2 regions of the Aquitalea sp. genome follow, and region 2 is predicted to be linked to the other one. Evidence: riboswitches for the same ligand, from Rfam matches in the RefSeq annotation. Region 2 holds a riboswitch; the other holds the start of a gene.
The links. A riboswitch is a leader RNA that binds a small molecule or an ion and turns the genes downstream of it on or off. The one in region 2 is predicted to bind thiamine pyrophosphate.
Positions count from the first base shown of each region.

Region 1 (7,470 bases), on a different contig from region 2:
TTTCGCGCGGGCGGCGGCCAAATTCGGCATAACTCAATACCAGGGTGTCGTCCCAGCGGCCTTGGGCCTGCATACGGGTTTTGAGCAGGGCCAGGCCGTCGGCCAGTTCGCCCAGCAGGCGGGCCTGGGTGGGCTGCTGGTTGCCGTGGGTGTCGAAGCCGGTAAGGGTGATGCGCGCCACGGCAATACGGGTGCCGTTTTGCAGAATATCAGCCAGGGTGTTGATGGCCTGGGCAAAGCCGCCTGCGGCCTTGGGAGGTGCGGTGGGAGCGTCGGCCGGGTTGGCCGGTGGTTTCATGGGCGCTTGTTGCAGGGCGCTGGCGGCGGTACGGATGTCGCCTTCCACTTTCAGGATGTGGGACAGCGCGCTGCTGTGGGCACCGGCTTGCTGGTCTGCCGCCAGCCTGGCCTGACGGGCAAAGTCTTGCGGATTGCTCAGTACCACGGCGCGGGCGCCGCCATCCAGCGGGCCCAGGTTCTGGCTGGACAGCACCACGCCATCGGCAGCAAAACCGGGCGGGGTGGGCTGGCTGCGAAACAGCCGGGTGAGCCAGCCTTCGCCCAGATACTGATTGCTGGCCGAGGCGGTTTCCCAGATTTCGATTGAGCGGAAGTGGGACAGATTGGGCTCCGGGTAGCCTACGCCTTGCAGCACGGCCACTTCCTGCTTTTGCCACAGCGGCAGCAGGCTTTGCATGGCCGGGTGCAGGCCCACTTGTTCGCTCAGTTGCAGTACTTGCGGGCGGGCAATGCCGATGCTGGGGCGCAGGCGGTAATAGTCGTCGCTGCTGTAGGGGATGACGGTGTTCAGCCCGTCATTGCCGCCCTTGAGTTCCACCAGTACCAGCAGGCGCTGGTAGCCGGCCGGGGCCAGTGCATAGCTGAGATTGGGCAGTACCGATACCAGCAGGCCGGCACCCATGGCTTTGAGAAATTCGCGGCGTTGAAACATGGCGGTTTCCTTGTGATCGGTTCAGTGCACTTGATAGGCCGGGTCCAGCAGCAGCGGGGCAATGGCTTGTGCGCCAGTCATGTCGGCAGGCAGCGGCTGGGCCGGGGGCACCGCCAGCAGCAAGCGTGTGGCATCGGCAGCGGTGTTGACGTGGTAGATGGCGGCCCATTCGTCCGGTTGCAGCTTGAGGGGGCGCAGCCCGGCCTGCACCAAGCGGCGGATGCGGGCTTCGCGGCCACGCTGTTCGTCCATCTGGCCATCGGCCATGACAAAGCTGTTGCGGATGGGGGCGGCGTCGTGGCTCAGGCGGTCGAGAAACTGTTTGCGCGTGAGTAGGGTGGTGCTGTTGATCCAGGCATCGCCACCGGGCCAGCCCTTGACATTGGGCGGGTTGAACACGTCCTGCCCTAGTTGGCGGTTGAGTCCGGCCAGCGCGCGCCAGTCCGGCGGGGTGAGGTCGAAGGTCACCAGCGTGCCCACGGTCAGTTCCACCGGCGATTTCACCAGCTGGCCCTGGCTGTTCCAGAAGGCCGGGGTGAGCAGCATGGCGCGCAGCAGCGGGCGCATTTCATAATTGTCGCGGTAAAACAGCGCGGACAGGCGCTGGATGTCGGCCTCGTTCGGGGTGGGGGAGACCAGGTATTTCCATAGCTTGAGAGTGACAAAGCGGGCGGTTTGCGGCTTGCGCAGCAGCATGTCCAGCACGTCGTCGCCATCGAAATTGCCCTGCTGGCCAAAGATGGTCTTGTCGCCGTTGTCATGCAGGTTCGGCCGGTAGACAAACTGGAAGTCCTTGTCCAGCGACCAGCCGGTAAAGGCGCGGGCGGCTTCGCGGATGTCCTGCTCGCTGTAATGGCCTTCGCCCAGGGTGAACAGTTCCATCACCTCGCGGGCAAAGTTTTCATTGGGCTGGCCCTTGCGGTTATTCACCGTGTCCAGGTAGCGCATCATGGCCGGGTCGCGGGCGATGGCATGTAATAGCTGGCCGAAATTGCCCAGCGCCTGACGGCGCAGCAACACATTCTGTTGATACATCAGCTGCGGCACGCCCACCTTGTCCAGCCCGGAAACAAGATGGTTGTGCCAGAACAGCGTCATCTTTTCGGTCAGCGGGCTGGGGCTGATGCGCATTTCCTCCAGCCACCAGCTGCGCAATTCCTGCGCATGTTCGTTGCGCTCTTTTTGCAGGGCTTTCTTTTCGTCTTCAGTCAGATTGGGTTTGCCTGGTCGTTCAAACGGTTCGTTGACCCAGGCGGGAGGGGTGGTGAGGGCGCTATAGCTGAGGTGATCGAGCAGCCGGTCCACCGCCTGCTGGCGGCTGAGCGGTGCATACAGGGCAATTTGCGCTGGATTGGCCCCGAAACCGGTTCGGGACAGCAAGTGGCGCGCACCGGCCTCGCCGATGCCGGCCCAGGCTTGCAGTGGCAGCATGGCAAGCAGTAGCAGACGGATGACAATGTTCACGGATGGCCTCGCAGCAAAAACCGGCCCGCAACACGGCTTGGCAGTCGCGGCCTGTGCTGCGGGGCGGTAAGAATGGGCTGGCAGGCAGCCTGCCCATGGCTGGATTTTACTTGCCGATTTCCTTGCTGACCGTGTTTTCTTCCTGGTTCAGGTTTTTTTGTTCCTGCTTGGTGATGTGGCCGTGGTTCTTGCGGGCATCGGCACGTTCCTGGCGGCGGATGGCGCGGTCTTGCTGGTGCAGTTCGTGCGCTTGTTGCTTGCTGATTTCGCCTTCCTTGCGTTCCTGATGGATGCGCTTGTCCTGATTGGCCAGACGGTGGTTCACCTCGGCGCGGCGCGGGTGCTGTTTTTGCAATTCGGTTTCGGCCGATGCGCTGGCGGACAGGCTGGCAAAGGTGACGGCGGACAGGCTGATCAGCATGATGCGGGTATACAGTTTCATGGTAGTGCTCCTTCGGGTTATCTGGTGATTCTGGTTGAACAAGCGTGCTGTTGTTGTGAATTCATCATGGCGGGAAAGTGTGTACAATCCATTGTTTGTTGGCGGCAGGGTGTTAATTTTCGTGAAAAACGGGTAACGCCTTGTAAGCGAACATGTCGGCAGGTATCTGAAGGATGCCGCCAATCACCAGGGGTGCCCCGCGCGGGCTGAGAAACACCCTAGAACCTGAACTGGATAATGCCAGCGGAGGGAGCGTGATGCAGAAGGCCAACCCGTCTGTTGTTTCGCTTGCTCCTGCGATTGCGCTTTGTCGCACGGAGAATGTCATGCAATTGTTCAAAACCACCACCTTGCTGGCTGCGCTGCTGGCCGCATCACTGGTAAACGCAGCCGAGCTGCGTGTGCTCACCCATAGTTCTTTTGCCGTGGCCAAGCTGCTGCTGGCCGAGTTTGAAAAGCAGAACGGCGTCAAGCTGAGCATCATCAAGGCAGGGGATGCCGGGGAGATGGTCAACAAGCTGATCCTGACCCGCGCCAACCCGATTGCCGACGTGGTGTACGGCATCGACAATACCCTGATTGGCAAGGCCGAGGCCGCTGGCGTGCTGCTGCCGATGAGCGACAAGGGCGGCGTGGTGTCGCTGCCCGGCGCGGTGAGCATCGATTACGGCTATGTCACGCTCAACTACGACAAGGCCTGGTTTGCCAAAAAGCAGCTGCCGCTGCCCAAAACACTGGATGACCTGACCCGCCCGGCCTACAAGGACCTGCTGGTGGTGGAAAACCCGGCCACCTCCAGCCCCGGCCTGGCATTCTTGCTGTCCACCATTTCCGCCATGGGCGAGGCCAAGGCCATGGCTTTCTGGGGCAAGCTGCGTGATAACGGCGTGAAGGTGAGCAAGGGCTGGACCGAAGCCTATTACACCGATTTCTCCCGCAATGGCGGTGCCCGCCCCATCGTGGTGAGCTATGCCACCAGCCCGGCGGCGGAAGTGTTCTACAGCAAGGAAAAACTGACCGCTTCGCCAACGGGCAACCTGTTGTTGCCCGGTGCCGTGTTCCAGCAAGTGGAAGGCGCGGCGCTGGTGAAGGGCGGCAAGGAAGCGGCACTGGCGCGCAAGTTTGTCGAATTCCTGCGTTCGGACGCAGTGCAGAAGGATATTCCCACCAGCATGTGGATGTACCCGGTGCAGCCGGGCACTGCGCTGGACCCGGTATTCCAGCATGCAGAAAAGCCGACGGCGCACACCACGCCGGATAGCCGCCAGATTGCCGCCAAGACCACCGCCTGGGTGGGCAAGTGGACCCGCATCGTGTTGAAGTCCGGCCAGTAATGCAGACTGGCCCCGTGATTGCCGACATCCTCAGCCCGCGGCTGATCCTGCGTCATCTGACGCCGGACATGCTGCGGGCCAGCATGCAGGCGCGGCTGGCCGAAGCGGCGCGCTGGCTGGGCGCACCCTTGCCCATCTGCTGGCTGGAGGAAGCGGCCGTGATGTCGCTGCGGCTGGACCAGATGGAAAACGAGCCGGACTATGCGCCATGGTCGATGCGCGCCATGCTGTTGCGCGAAACCGGCCAGCTGGTGGGGCATATCAACTTTCATACCTGCCCGGGCCACCCTTATCTGAAGGGGCGCGGTGATGTGGAGCTGGGCTATACCGTGCTGCCGGCATTCCGTCGTCAGGGCTATGCCACCGAAGCCTTGCTGGCCTGTGCCGACTGGGCGGCGCACACCGCCGGGGTCAAGCGTTTTGTCTTGTCCATCAGCCCGGACAATCTGCCCTCGCAGCAACTGGCGGCCCGGCTGGGCTTTCGCTGGCTGGAGCGGGTGGACGACCCGGAGGACGGTCCGGAAGACGTACTGGTGGCCGACTGGCCTTTCCAGCAGGACCATGCATGACAGCGCGCCGCCGTACCTTTGCGCTGGCGCTGTTGCCGCTGGCCTTTTTGCTGCTGATGTCCATCCTGCCCTTGCTGCGTTTGCTGCAAGAGGGGCAGGGGCAGTTTTCTGTTGGCCTGTTGGCCGATTCCTACCTGCAATGGCGTATTGTCTGGTCCCTGCTGCAAGCTGCGGCCAGCTGTGTGGCCGCGCTGCTGGTGGGCCTGCCGCTGGCCTGGTGTCTGGCGCGCTATCAGTTTCCGGGGCGCAGCCTGACATTGCGCCTGCTGATGCTGCCCTTTGTCATGCCCACGCTGGTGGCGGGCATGGGCGTGCTGGCGCTGTTCGGCCCGCAAGGCTTGCTTGGCATCAATCTGCAGGACACGCCCTGGCTGTTGCTGTACGGCAATCTGTTTTTCAATCTGCCACTGGTGATTCGTGCCGCGTGTGAAGGCTTGTCCCAGATACCGGCCAGCCGGATTGCGGCGGCGCGCACACTGGGCGCCACGCCGTGGCGGGTGTTCTGGCGGGTGGAGTGGCCGGCAGTGCGGCCTTGGTTGTGGTCGGCGCTGTGCCTGGTGTTTTTGTATTGCTTTTCCGGTTTTGGTCTGGCGCTGCTGCTGGGCGGACAGCGTTATGCCACGGTGGAGGTGGAAATCTACCAGTTGGTGGCTTACGAGCTGAATCTGGCGGATGCCGGTGCGCTGGCCTTGCTGATGCTGCTGGTGACCGGGCTGATGGCCACGCTGTATGCCTGGCTGGAACGCAGGCTGGCTGCACCGCTGAAGGTGGACCCGCTGCCGCCGCGCCCACCGCATGGCGCACAATGGCTGCAACTGTTGGCCGCGCTGGCGGTGCTGCTGTTGTTTGGCGGTTTGCCGCTGCTGGCCGTGCTGTGGAAGGCCGCTCAGGCCTGGTGGCTGCTGGGGCCGGAGATGCTGGCGGATGAAGATGTGCGTCTGGCCTTGGTCAACTCTGCCCGCTTCAGCGCGCTGGCGGTGCTGCTGGCGGCGGGGCTGGGCTGCCTGCATGCACTGGCCGCACACACCAGCCTGGCCTTGCGCGCCATGGCCTTTCTGCCCTTTATCGTATCCCCGGTGTGCCTGGCGTTTGGCCTGTTGCTGCTTTATCCGCAATGGACGGCCAGCCTGGCCTTGCTGTTGGCCACCTATGCCTTGCTGGCCTATCCCTTTGTTGCCCGTAGCCTGGCCGGTGCGCTGGACAGCCTGCCGCCGCATTGGCTGCAGGCGGCACGCAGTCTGGGCGCATCGCCGCTGCGAACCTTTACCCGCGTGCTGTGGCCCTTGCTGCAACCGGCTTTCCGCCGTGGCCTGGCTTTTGCCGCCGCCACCGCGCTGGGCGAGTTTGCCATCACGCTATTTTTGTCGCGCCCGGAGTGGCTGACGCTCACCACGCTGATTTACCAGCGGCTGGGCCGTCCCGGTCCGGACAATGCCGCGCTGGCCATGTTGTTGTCCGCCGTGCTGATGCTGCTGGCCTTGCTGGCGTTTGTGGCGATCGAATGGCCATCGACTGCCGAGCGCCAATTCAAAAAGGAATCCTGACATGCTGCAACTGGATGGGGTATGCAAGCGCTTTGGCGACAAGCTGGTGGCCGACCGGCTGAGCCTGCAACTGGCCGAGGGCGAGGTACTGGCCTTGCTGGGGCCGTCCGGTGGCGGCAAGAGCACCTTGCTGAAGATGATTGCCGGGCTGGAGCCGGTAGATAGCGGGCGTATCCTGTTTGCCGGGCAGGACCTGGCTGCGGTGCCGGTGGAACAGCGTGGCTTTGCGCTGATGTTTCAGGACTTTGCGCTGTTTCCGCATCTGGATGTGCTGGGTAATGTCTGCTTCGGCCTGCGTGAGCGCGGCCTGGCCCGCCCGGCGGCACAGCAGCAGGCGCGCGCCTGCTTGCAGCAACTGGGGCTGGCCGGCATGGAAACGCGCAAGGTGTGGACCTTGTCCGGTGGCGAGCAACAGCGCGTGGCACTGGCGCGGGCGCTGGTGACCACACCGCGGCTGCTGTTGCTGGACGAGCCGTTTTCCAGCCTGGATGCCGACCTGCGCCGCCAGTTGCAGCTGGAGTTCCGCCAGCAATTACAGCGTCAGCGCATGCCGGCCATGCTGGTGACCCACGACCGGGAAGAGGCGTTTGCCCTGGCCGACCGGGTGGCCGTGCTCAAGGATGGCCGCATTGTGCAATGTGCCAGCCCGGCGCAACTGCTGGCAGCACCGGCCACACCGTGGCTGGCGCGCTTTATCGGCTATGAAAACGTGCTGGAGGAGGGCGTGGTGCCGGAGCAGGCCCTGTGCCTGGGCGCGGACCAGCCGCTGGCACAGGTACAACGCATCATCCAGCTGGCCGATGGCGTGCGGGTGACAGTGGCCAGCACACAAGGGGAGCTGACGCTGACCCTGTCGGCCCGTGAGCTGGCGCGCTATGGTGCCAACTTGCAGGTGGGCGGTACGCTGGCGGTAGGCATAGACCGCAGCGCCATGCTGCGCTATGCCGCCGCCTGAAAAGCGGCTTAACTGGCTGCGGCGGTGAGTGTGCTGACGCTGCCGCTATCGGCACTGGGCTGGCACACATCCACCCAGCGGGCATCGGTAATCTCGGCCATCAGCGCCGGGGTGATGCGTACCGCGCTGTGAATGGCTCCGGCAGCCGGGAGTACCTCGTCAAAGTCGCGCAGCGAGGCATCCATATATACCGGTAGCGGCTGGGCCAGG
Region 1 is NZ_JASLFG010000061.1:74,033-81,502, forward strand. Features, by position in the region: gene QVF59_RS20590 (DUF1501 domain-containing protein) at 1-952, opposite strand, end outside; gene QVF59_RS20595 (DUF1800 domain-containing protein) at 974-2,416, opposite strand; gene QVF59_RS20600 (hypothetical protein) at 2,523-2,858, opposite strand; TPP riboswitch at 3,037-3,128, shown strand; gene QVF59_RS20605 (thiamine ABC transporter substrate-binding protein) at 3,185-4,192, shown strand; gene QVF59_RS20610 (GNAT family N-acetyltransferase) at 4,192-4,761, shown strand; gene QVF59_RS20615 (ABC transporter permease) at 4,758-6,305, shown strand; gene QVF59_RS20620 (ABC transporter ATP-binding protein) at 6,307-7,260, shown strand; gene QVF59_RS20625 (YbaK/EbsC family protein) at 7,269-7,470, opposite strand, start outside.
Region 1: another riboswitch for thiamine pyrophosphate. It lies ahead of QVF59_RS20605 (thiamine ABC transporter substrate-binding protein); the one in region 2 lies ahead of thiC (phosphomethylpyrimidine synthase ThiC).

Region 2 (7,470 bases):
CGGCAATGTCTTCCAGACTGTTGCTGGCATTGTGCCGGGCACCGAAACCGGGGCCGCCGATATACACCGCATCCGCGCCATGCAGGATGGCTTCACGGCCGATTTCGGCAGTTTTGGCGGGGGACAGCAGCTCGATCTGGTGCGACAGCAGACTCATGACAATTCCTGACTTGTAAAAAGGGCTTTCCTGCTAGAAATGCCAGTCGCAGGAAGGGGCGGAATTATAACGTAATCAGTAGCTTATAGATAGCCACAACCAAAGATCGCACCGCATTTTCCAGGCTTGGCATCCACTGATTTCCCTACATTAGGCAGGACGGCCCCAGCGGCGGCGACAAGCATGCAAAAAGCGCGAACAGTGCCAATGGCAACTGCCCGCGCTTTCATCAACCCCGCCCAATACTATTTCTGGCTCAGCAATACCGCCAGCTCATCCACGGCCTCAGCCCATTCGGCATCGCTAGCCAGGGCCTGACGCAGGAAATCCGCCTGCGCCGGCTTCCAGAAAGCGGCATCCGGCAAGGCCTGGCCCGGTTCCAGCCAGTGACGGGCCAGAAATACCTTGATTGCAGTAACATCGTTATCCAGTCCTAGCTGGGCGAATAGTTGTTCCAGCTGATGTTTGCCGGTATCCATGATTTTGTTTTCCTCTTGCTCCTGATGCAGATGAGCAGCATGGCCCTATTACCTGCTGCTGTGCAATCCTCAAATGCAGAGTGTGCCCCGGCAATGACCCGGGTGTTGCCTGACACCGACAGATCTAGCGCTACCGGCTGCGTTACAGTCCCGACCAGGCAGCTGCCTTGCTATAGTCTGGCCACCTGCCCTTACAGCCGCCCATCATGACCTTGCATCTTTCGCTTCCCCAGGCCCGGCTGCTGCACCTGGCTGCCCAGGGCCTGCAGACCCCGCCGCGACGGAAGGCCACACCAGCCGATGTGCTGGCCACCATCCGCCGCATGGCCTTGCTGCAGATCGATACCATCAGCGTGGTGGCACGCAGCCCCTATCTGGTGCTGTACAGCCGACTGGGTCATTACGACCAGACCTGGCTGGATACCACACTGGCCAGCGGTGCCGTGTTTGAATACTGGGCGCACGAAGCCTGCTTCGTGCCACGGGAAGACTACCGCCTGCTACGCCACCGCATGCTGGACCCGGCGCAGATGGGCTGGAAATATCCGCAGCGCTGGCTGGAACTACACCAGCCGGCAGTAGAAGAACTGCTGCAGAAAATCCGTACACACGGCCCGGTGCGCTCTGCCGACTTCAAACGCAGTAGTGGCAAGGGGGATGGCTGGTGGGACTGGAAGCCGGAAAAACGCCATCTGGAAGTGCTGTTCACCCTGGGCCAACTGATGGTGAAGGAGCGACGCAGCTTTCAGCGCGTCTACGATGTGGCAGAACGGGTGATGCCGGATTGGGACGATGCGCGCGATCTGCCCAGTCTGGAGGCAACGCAACGCGACATGGTGCGCAATAGCTGCCGGGCGCTGGGCGTGGTCAAGGCCGGCTGGGTGGCCGATTACTACCGGCTGCGTCGGGGCAAGTACGACGCTTTGCTACACCAGCTGGCGGATGAGGGGGAGCTGATTCCCGCCCGCATCGAAGGCTGGCAGCACGATGTTTTCGTCCATCACGGCCTGCAGGCCGAATTGCAACAGGCTGCGGCAGGGAAGCTCAAATCCACCCATAGCGCTACGCTGTCACCGTTTGACCCGGTGGTGTGGGACCGCAAACGCGCCAGCGAGCTGTTTGGCTTTGATTACCGCATTGAGTGCTATACCCCGGCGGCCAAGCGCCGCTTCGGCTATTTCGTGCTGCCGCTGCTCAGCCGTGGCCGGCTGGTGGGACGCATGGATGCCAAGGCCCACCGTCAGCAAGGCGTGTTTGAAATCAAGAATCTGTATCTGGAGCCTGGCATCAAGCCCACCGGCCAGCTGTGCCGCGATCTGGCCGCCATGCTGCACAAGCTGGCCGCCTGGCACGGCACGCCACAGCTGGTGTTACAGCAGGGGCCAAGCGAACTGGCCGCTCACCTTGAAACAAACTAGCCCAGCAAGATTTCACTGTACTGGATCTGCGGCGTGATATCGGTGTAATTGGCGATATCACCCTGCAATTGCGCTGCGATCGGCATGAAGGCGGCAAGAAACGACTCCACCGATTCAAACTGCAACTGGCACAGCGCAGTGAAATGGGGCTTACTGCCCGGCTCGCTGCCGCTGACGCCCTTCTCCACCCGCATGTCCAGCAAGGCCGGAGCCAACAGCTTGCTGGCCAGCGGCATGTGTTGTTGCAGGTAGTAGTCGAAATCGAAACGGGCAGTAGCGCTATACGGATAGAGAATGCTGACGTTGATCATGACCATGTCCTTGGTGGCGAGGCCATCAGCATAATCGCATCCCGGCCGGTACTCCAGCCTCAAAACCGCTGATACATGCTCGCCTGGCAGCTGGCTAAGGCATGCCCGGGCAGACGGAAACAGGGCGGCGCAGCACTGCAACAACACCCTGTCCACGCCACTTAACCCACCTGCTTGCGGTACTGGATAAAACCCAGGTTGTCAGCCAGCCTGTCATACAGCTGACGGGCCGTGGCATTGCTTTCATGGGTGAGCCAGTACACCCGGCTGCAGCCGGCATCTGCCGCATAGGCATACACCTGCTCGATCAGCGCCCGTCCGGCCCCCGTGCCGCGCACATCAGGCTGTACATACAAATCCTGCAGATAACAGTAATTGCCCGGCGTCCAGCTACTGCGATGCAATACCGTATGCACCAGGCCCACCGCGCGCTCGCCCTGCCAGGCCAGCCAGGCCTGCATCGGCTCGGCCGCATCGAGAAAGCGCTGCCAGGTAATGGCGGTATCTGCTTTGCTCTGGCTGCTGTGATAGAAATCCAGATAGCCCTGCCACAAGGGCAGCCAGGCAGCAAAATCGTCGGCGGCAAGCGGGCGGATGAATATGGCTTGGGTCATGGCACTCTCCTGTGGATAAGCGTCCATGCTGCACGGCTTATGGCTCTACGGGCAGAGCCAGTGAACACAATAGGGATGGAACCACTTTGCCAAGTGGCAAGCTGCTTATCCACAGCAAGATGCAGAGCTGTCATTTATCCACAGTCAGCCTTAATTCATCAAGACATTGAAATTAAAAGGATCTGATTCTGCACGTCAGCAAGTCCAGCAATTCCGACTCTTTCTTGCAATGCAGATTGAACACCAGCAGCAGGCTGCGCGCATCGCCGATGGTTGTGGATAAAACCCGGACACAAAAAACGGCAGCCGCAGCTGCCGTTTTTTCCAGACCTGTGGATAAGTCAGGTGATGAACAAGATCAGATCTTGTCGTACAGCTTGGCCCCACCCTTCACAAACTCCACCGACTTCACTTCCATGCCCTTCCGCAGCGCAGCTTCATCGCTGATGCCCTGCTGGGCGGCGAATTCGCGCACGTCCTGGGTAATCTTCATCGAGCAGAAATGCGGGCCGCACATGGAACAGAAGTGCGCCACCTTGGCGCTGTCCTTGGGCAGGGTTTCGTCGTGGAAGCTGCGCGCCTTGTCCGGGTCCAGGCCCAGATTGAACTGGTCTTCCCAGCGGAATTCGAAACGTGCCTTGGACAGGGCGTTATCGCGAATCTGCGCGCCGGGGTGGCCCTTGGCCAGGTCGGCGGCGTGGGCGGCCAGCTTGTAGGTGATGATGCCTTCCTTGACGTCATCCTTGTTGGGCAGGCCCAGGTGTTCCTTCTGGGTGACGTAGCACAGCATGGCAGTGCCATACCAGCCGATCTGCGCCGCGCCGATGGCGGAAGTGATGTGGTCGTAACCCGGAGCGATGTCGGTGGTCAGCGGGCCCAGGGTGTAGAACGGCGCTTCGTGGCACCACTCCAGTTCCTTGTCCATGTTTTCCTTGATCAGCTGCATCGGCACATGGCCGGGGCCTTCGATCATCACCTGCACATCGTGTTTCCAGGCAATCTGCGTCAGCTCGCCCAGGGTTTTCAGTTCACCCAGCTGCGCCGCATCGTTGGCATCCCACACACTGCCCGGACGCAGGCCGTCGCCCAGGCTGAAGGCCACGTCGTAGGCCTTCATGATTTCGCAAATCTCTTCGAAATGCGTGTACAGGAAGTTTTCCTGATGATGCGCCAGACACCACTTGGCCATGATGGAACCACCGCGCGACACGATGCCGGTCATGCGGTTGGCAGTCAGCGGCACATAACGCAGCAGCACACCGGCGTGGATGGTGAAGTAGTCCACGCCCTGCTCGGCCTGCTCGATCAGCGTGTCCTTGAAGATTTCCCAGGTGAGGTCCTCGGCCTTGCCGTTGACCTTTTCCAGCGCCTGGTAGATGGGCACGGTGCCGATGGGTACCGGCGAATTGCGCAGAATCCACTCGCGGGTTTCGTGGATATTCTTGCCGGTGGACAAGTCCATGATGGTGTCGGCACCCCAGCGGATGCCCCAGGTCATCTTGTCCACTTCTTCGGAAATCGACGACGTTACTGCACTATTGCCGATATTTCCGTTGATCTTCACCAGAAAATTACGGCCAATGATCATCGGCTCGGATTCCGGGTGGTTGATGTTGTTGGGGATGATGGCGCGGCCGGAAGCCACTTCCTGGCGCACGAATTCCGGGGTGATTTCCTCCGGCAGTGCAGCGCCATAGCTGTGACCGGCATGCTGACGCGTCATCAATTCCAGCAGCTTGGCGTTCTTGCCACCCGCCGCTTGCAGGCTCTCGATATAGGCCTTGCGGTTCAGGCTTTCGCGGATGGCAACGTATTCCATCTCCGCGGTGATAATGCCCTGGCGCGCATAGTGCATCTGGCTGACATTCTTGCCCGGCAAAGCACGACGCGGCTTGCGCGTCAGGTTGAAGCGCAGGTCGTCCAGCTTGCTGTCGGCCTCGCGGGCACGGCCATATTCACTGGACAGGCCAGCCAGCTGCTCGGTGTCGCCACGTTCGGCAATCCAGGCGGCACGCAATGCGGGCAGGCCGCTCTGGATGTCTATCTTGGCGGCCGGGTCGGAATAAATGCCGCTGGTGTCATACACATAGATGGGCGGGTTTTGCTCGCCGCCAAACTGGGTGGGGGTGTCGCTCTGGCTGATTTCGCGCATCGGCACGCGGATGTCGGCACGGCTGCCTTCAACATAAATCTTGCGGGAGTTGGGCAAGGGCTGGATGGCGGCCGAATCGACCGTCATGGCTGCATTGAGTTTGGTGGGCGCGTTCATCGGGTTTCCTCCATGCGATGAAACGGCGCAAGGAGCGAAATCCGGCAAGCCGGCTGCAGGGAAAAGGTGGGAACCATGCAGATGACGCTTCCCTACGCCGGGATTAACCGGGTCAGGTTCCAAGGGTATTTCTCACCCGTGCAACATGAAGCGGCAACATTCCACAATCAGACTGGATATGGACACCACAACACAGCGCACAGGACCCCTAGCGATGCTGTGAAGGTAAGGTAAATGTGGGATAATCGCAAGTTATCGTCATGACATGCTGTCCGGGCGGCCGGTTTTTCGGGATACCGATTGACTGCTGCTGGCAGCCAGCCCTTCGGAGTAAGCTGATGGATTTTGAAAATGCCCGTTTCAACATGGTCGAGCAGCAGATTCGTCCGTGGGACGTACTTGACCCCAAGATTCTGGACCTGCTGTTTCACGTGAAACGCGAAGATTTCGTCGCTGCCGACAAGCGCCAGCTGGCTTTTGTCGACACCGAACTGCCGTTGCCAAACGGCGGCAAGATGCTGCAACCGAAGCTGGAAGCGCGTCTGGCACAGGATGTTGCCGTACAGCCGCAGGACAAGGTACTGGAAGTTGGCACCGGCGCAGGCTACCTGACCGCGCTGCTGGCCAAGCTGGGCCGCCACGTATATAGCGTTGAGATTAATGCCGCCACCCGCGAAGCAGCTGCAGCCAGCCTGAAAAAAGCCGGCATCGGCAATGTCACCCTGGTGGAAGGCAATGGCCTGGATGGCCTGAAGGAGCAAGCCCCGTTCGACGTGATCGTAGTAGGCGGTTCGCTGCCGGTGGTGCCGGAAACCCTGAAAGCCCAGCTAGCTGTAGGTGGCCGCATGATTGTGGTGGTGGGTGACCTGCCGGCCATGAGCTGCAAGCTGATCAAGCGTGTCAGCGAAAGCGCCTTCAGCGAAACCAATCTGTTCGAAACCTGTATTTCCCGTCTGGCCAAGGCTGAAGCCATCGAGCCGGAACGTTTCGTATTCTGATGATCCGGGAAATTACTGCCCGCGACCTGGCCGCTTGGCGCGCCGACAGCACGGCAGCACAGCCGCTGTTGCTGGACGTGCGCGAGGACTGGGAAGTGCAGCTGGCCAGCATTGCCGGTTCGCTGCATATCCCGATGAACCTGATTCCGCTGCGCATGAGCGAACTGCCGGATGACAAGACCATCGTCACTGTCTGCCATCATGGCGTGCGCAGTTATCAGGTAGGCCTGTATCTGGCCAATGCCGGTTTCGAACAGGTACTGAGCCTGCAAGGTGGCGTGGAAGCCTGGGCCAATGATGTTGACCCGGGCATGGCACATTACTGAGCCGGACAGCCCGCTACTGATCGCAGCACAAGCAAGCCATTCCTGCCAGCGGGAATGGCTTTTGTTTTGGAACCGTCCCCCGTTTTCCCCATCCAAACCGGCAATCAATCGACAAAATGGAATCCGTTTTGAGTCAGCAATCCCTCCCCTACCTCGCCCCGGCCCTGGCCCCGGTACACCCGGCCTGGGAAGCTGTCCTGCATGCCCCGGACATCTTTGCCCGCCTGCGCCAGATCGACCAGCAACTGCAGCAGCAAGCCAGCCAGGGCAAAACGCTGTTTCCCCCGCAGCCGCTCATTTTCAACAGCCTGCGTACCATGGCCCCGGCCGACATCAAGGTGGTGATCCTGGGGCAGGACCCTTACCACGGCGCAGGAGAAGCCATGGGCTTGTCCTTTTCGGTTCCGCCCGGCGTACGTATCCCGCCCAGCCTGCGCAATATTTACAAGGAACTGGTGGCAGACCTGGGTGGCGGCATGCCGGCCAGTGGCGACCTGACACACTGGGCCGAACAAGGCGTGCTGTTGCTCAACAGCGTGCTGACCGTGGAAATGGACAAGGCAGGCAGCCATGGCAAGCTGGGCTGGCAAGCGGTTACCGACGCACTGATTGATGCAGTCAACCAGCACAACCCCGGCTGTGTATTCTTGCTATGGGGCAACTGGGCGCAGACCAAGGCCGAGCGTATTGATACCAGTCGCCACTTGGTGCTGACAGCGGCCCATCCCTCCCCGCTGTCGGCCAGCCGCGGCTTTCACGGCTGTCGTCATTTCTCGCAGGTGAATGCCTGGCTGGCCGCTCATGGCCGCGACACCATCCGCTGGATGCCTGCCAGCAGCCAGAACAGCCTGTTCTGATACGGAGTTGCCGCAGGGTTGCCCAGCGCAGCCCTGTAGCG
Region 2 is NZ_JASLFG010000057.1:61,915-69,384, reverse strand. Features, by position in the region: gene QVF59_RS19405 (peptidase U32 family protein) at 1-157, opposite strand, end outside; gene QVF59_RS19400 (DUF2789 domain-containing protein) at 403-636, opposite strand; gene QVF59_RS19395 (winged helix-turn-helix domain-containing protein) at 843-2,054, shown strand; gene QVF59_RS19390 (EthD family reductase) at 2,051-2,365, opposite strand; gene QVF59_RS19385 (GNAT family N-acetyltransferase) at 2,527-2,979, opposite strand; gene thiC (phosphomethylpyrimidine synthase ThiC) at 3,338-5,248, opposite strand; TPP riboswitch at 5,321-5,468, opposite strand; gene QVF59_RS19375 (protein-L-isoaspartate O-methyltransferase family protein) at 5,587-6,246, shown strand; gene QVF59_RS19370 (rhodanese-like domain-containing protein) at 6,246-6,572, shown strand; gene ung (uracil-DNA glycosylase) at 6,701-7,429, shown strand.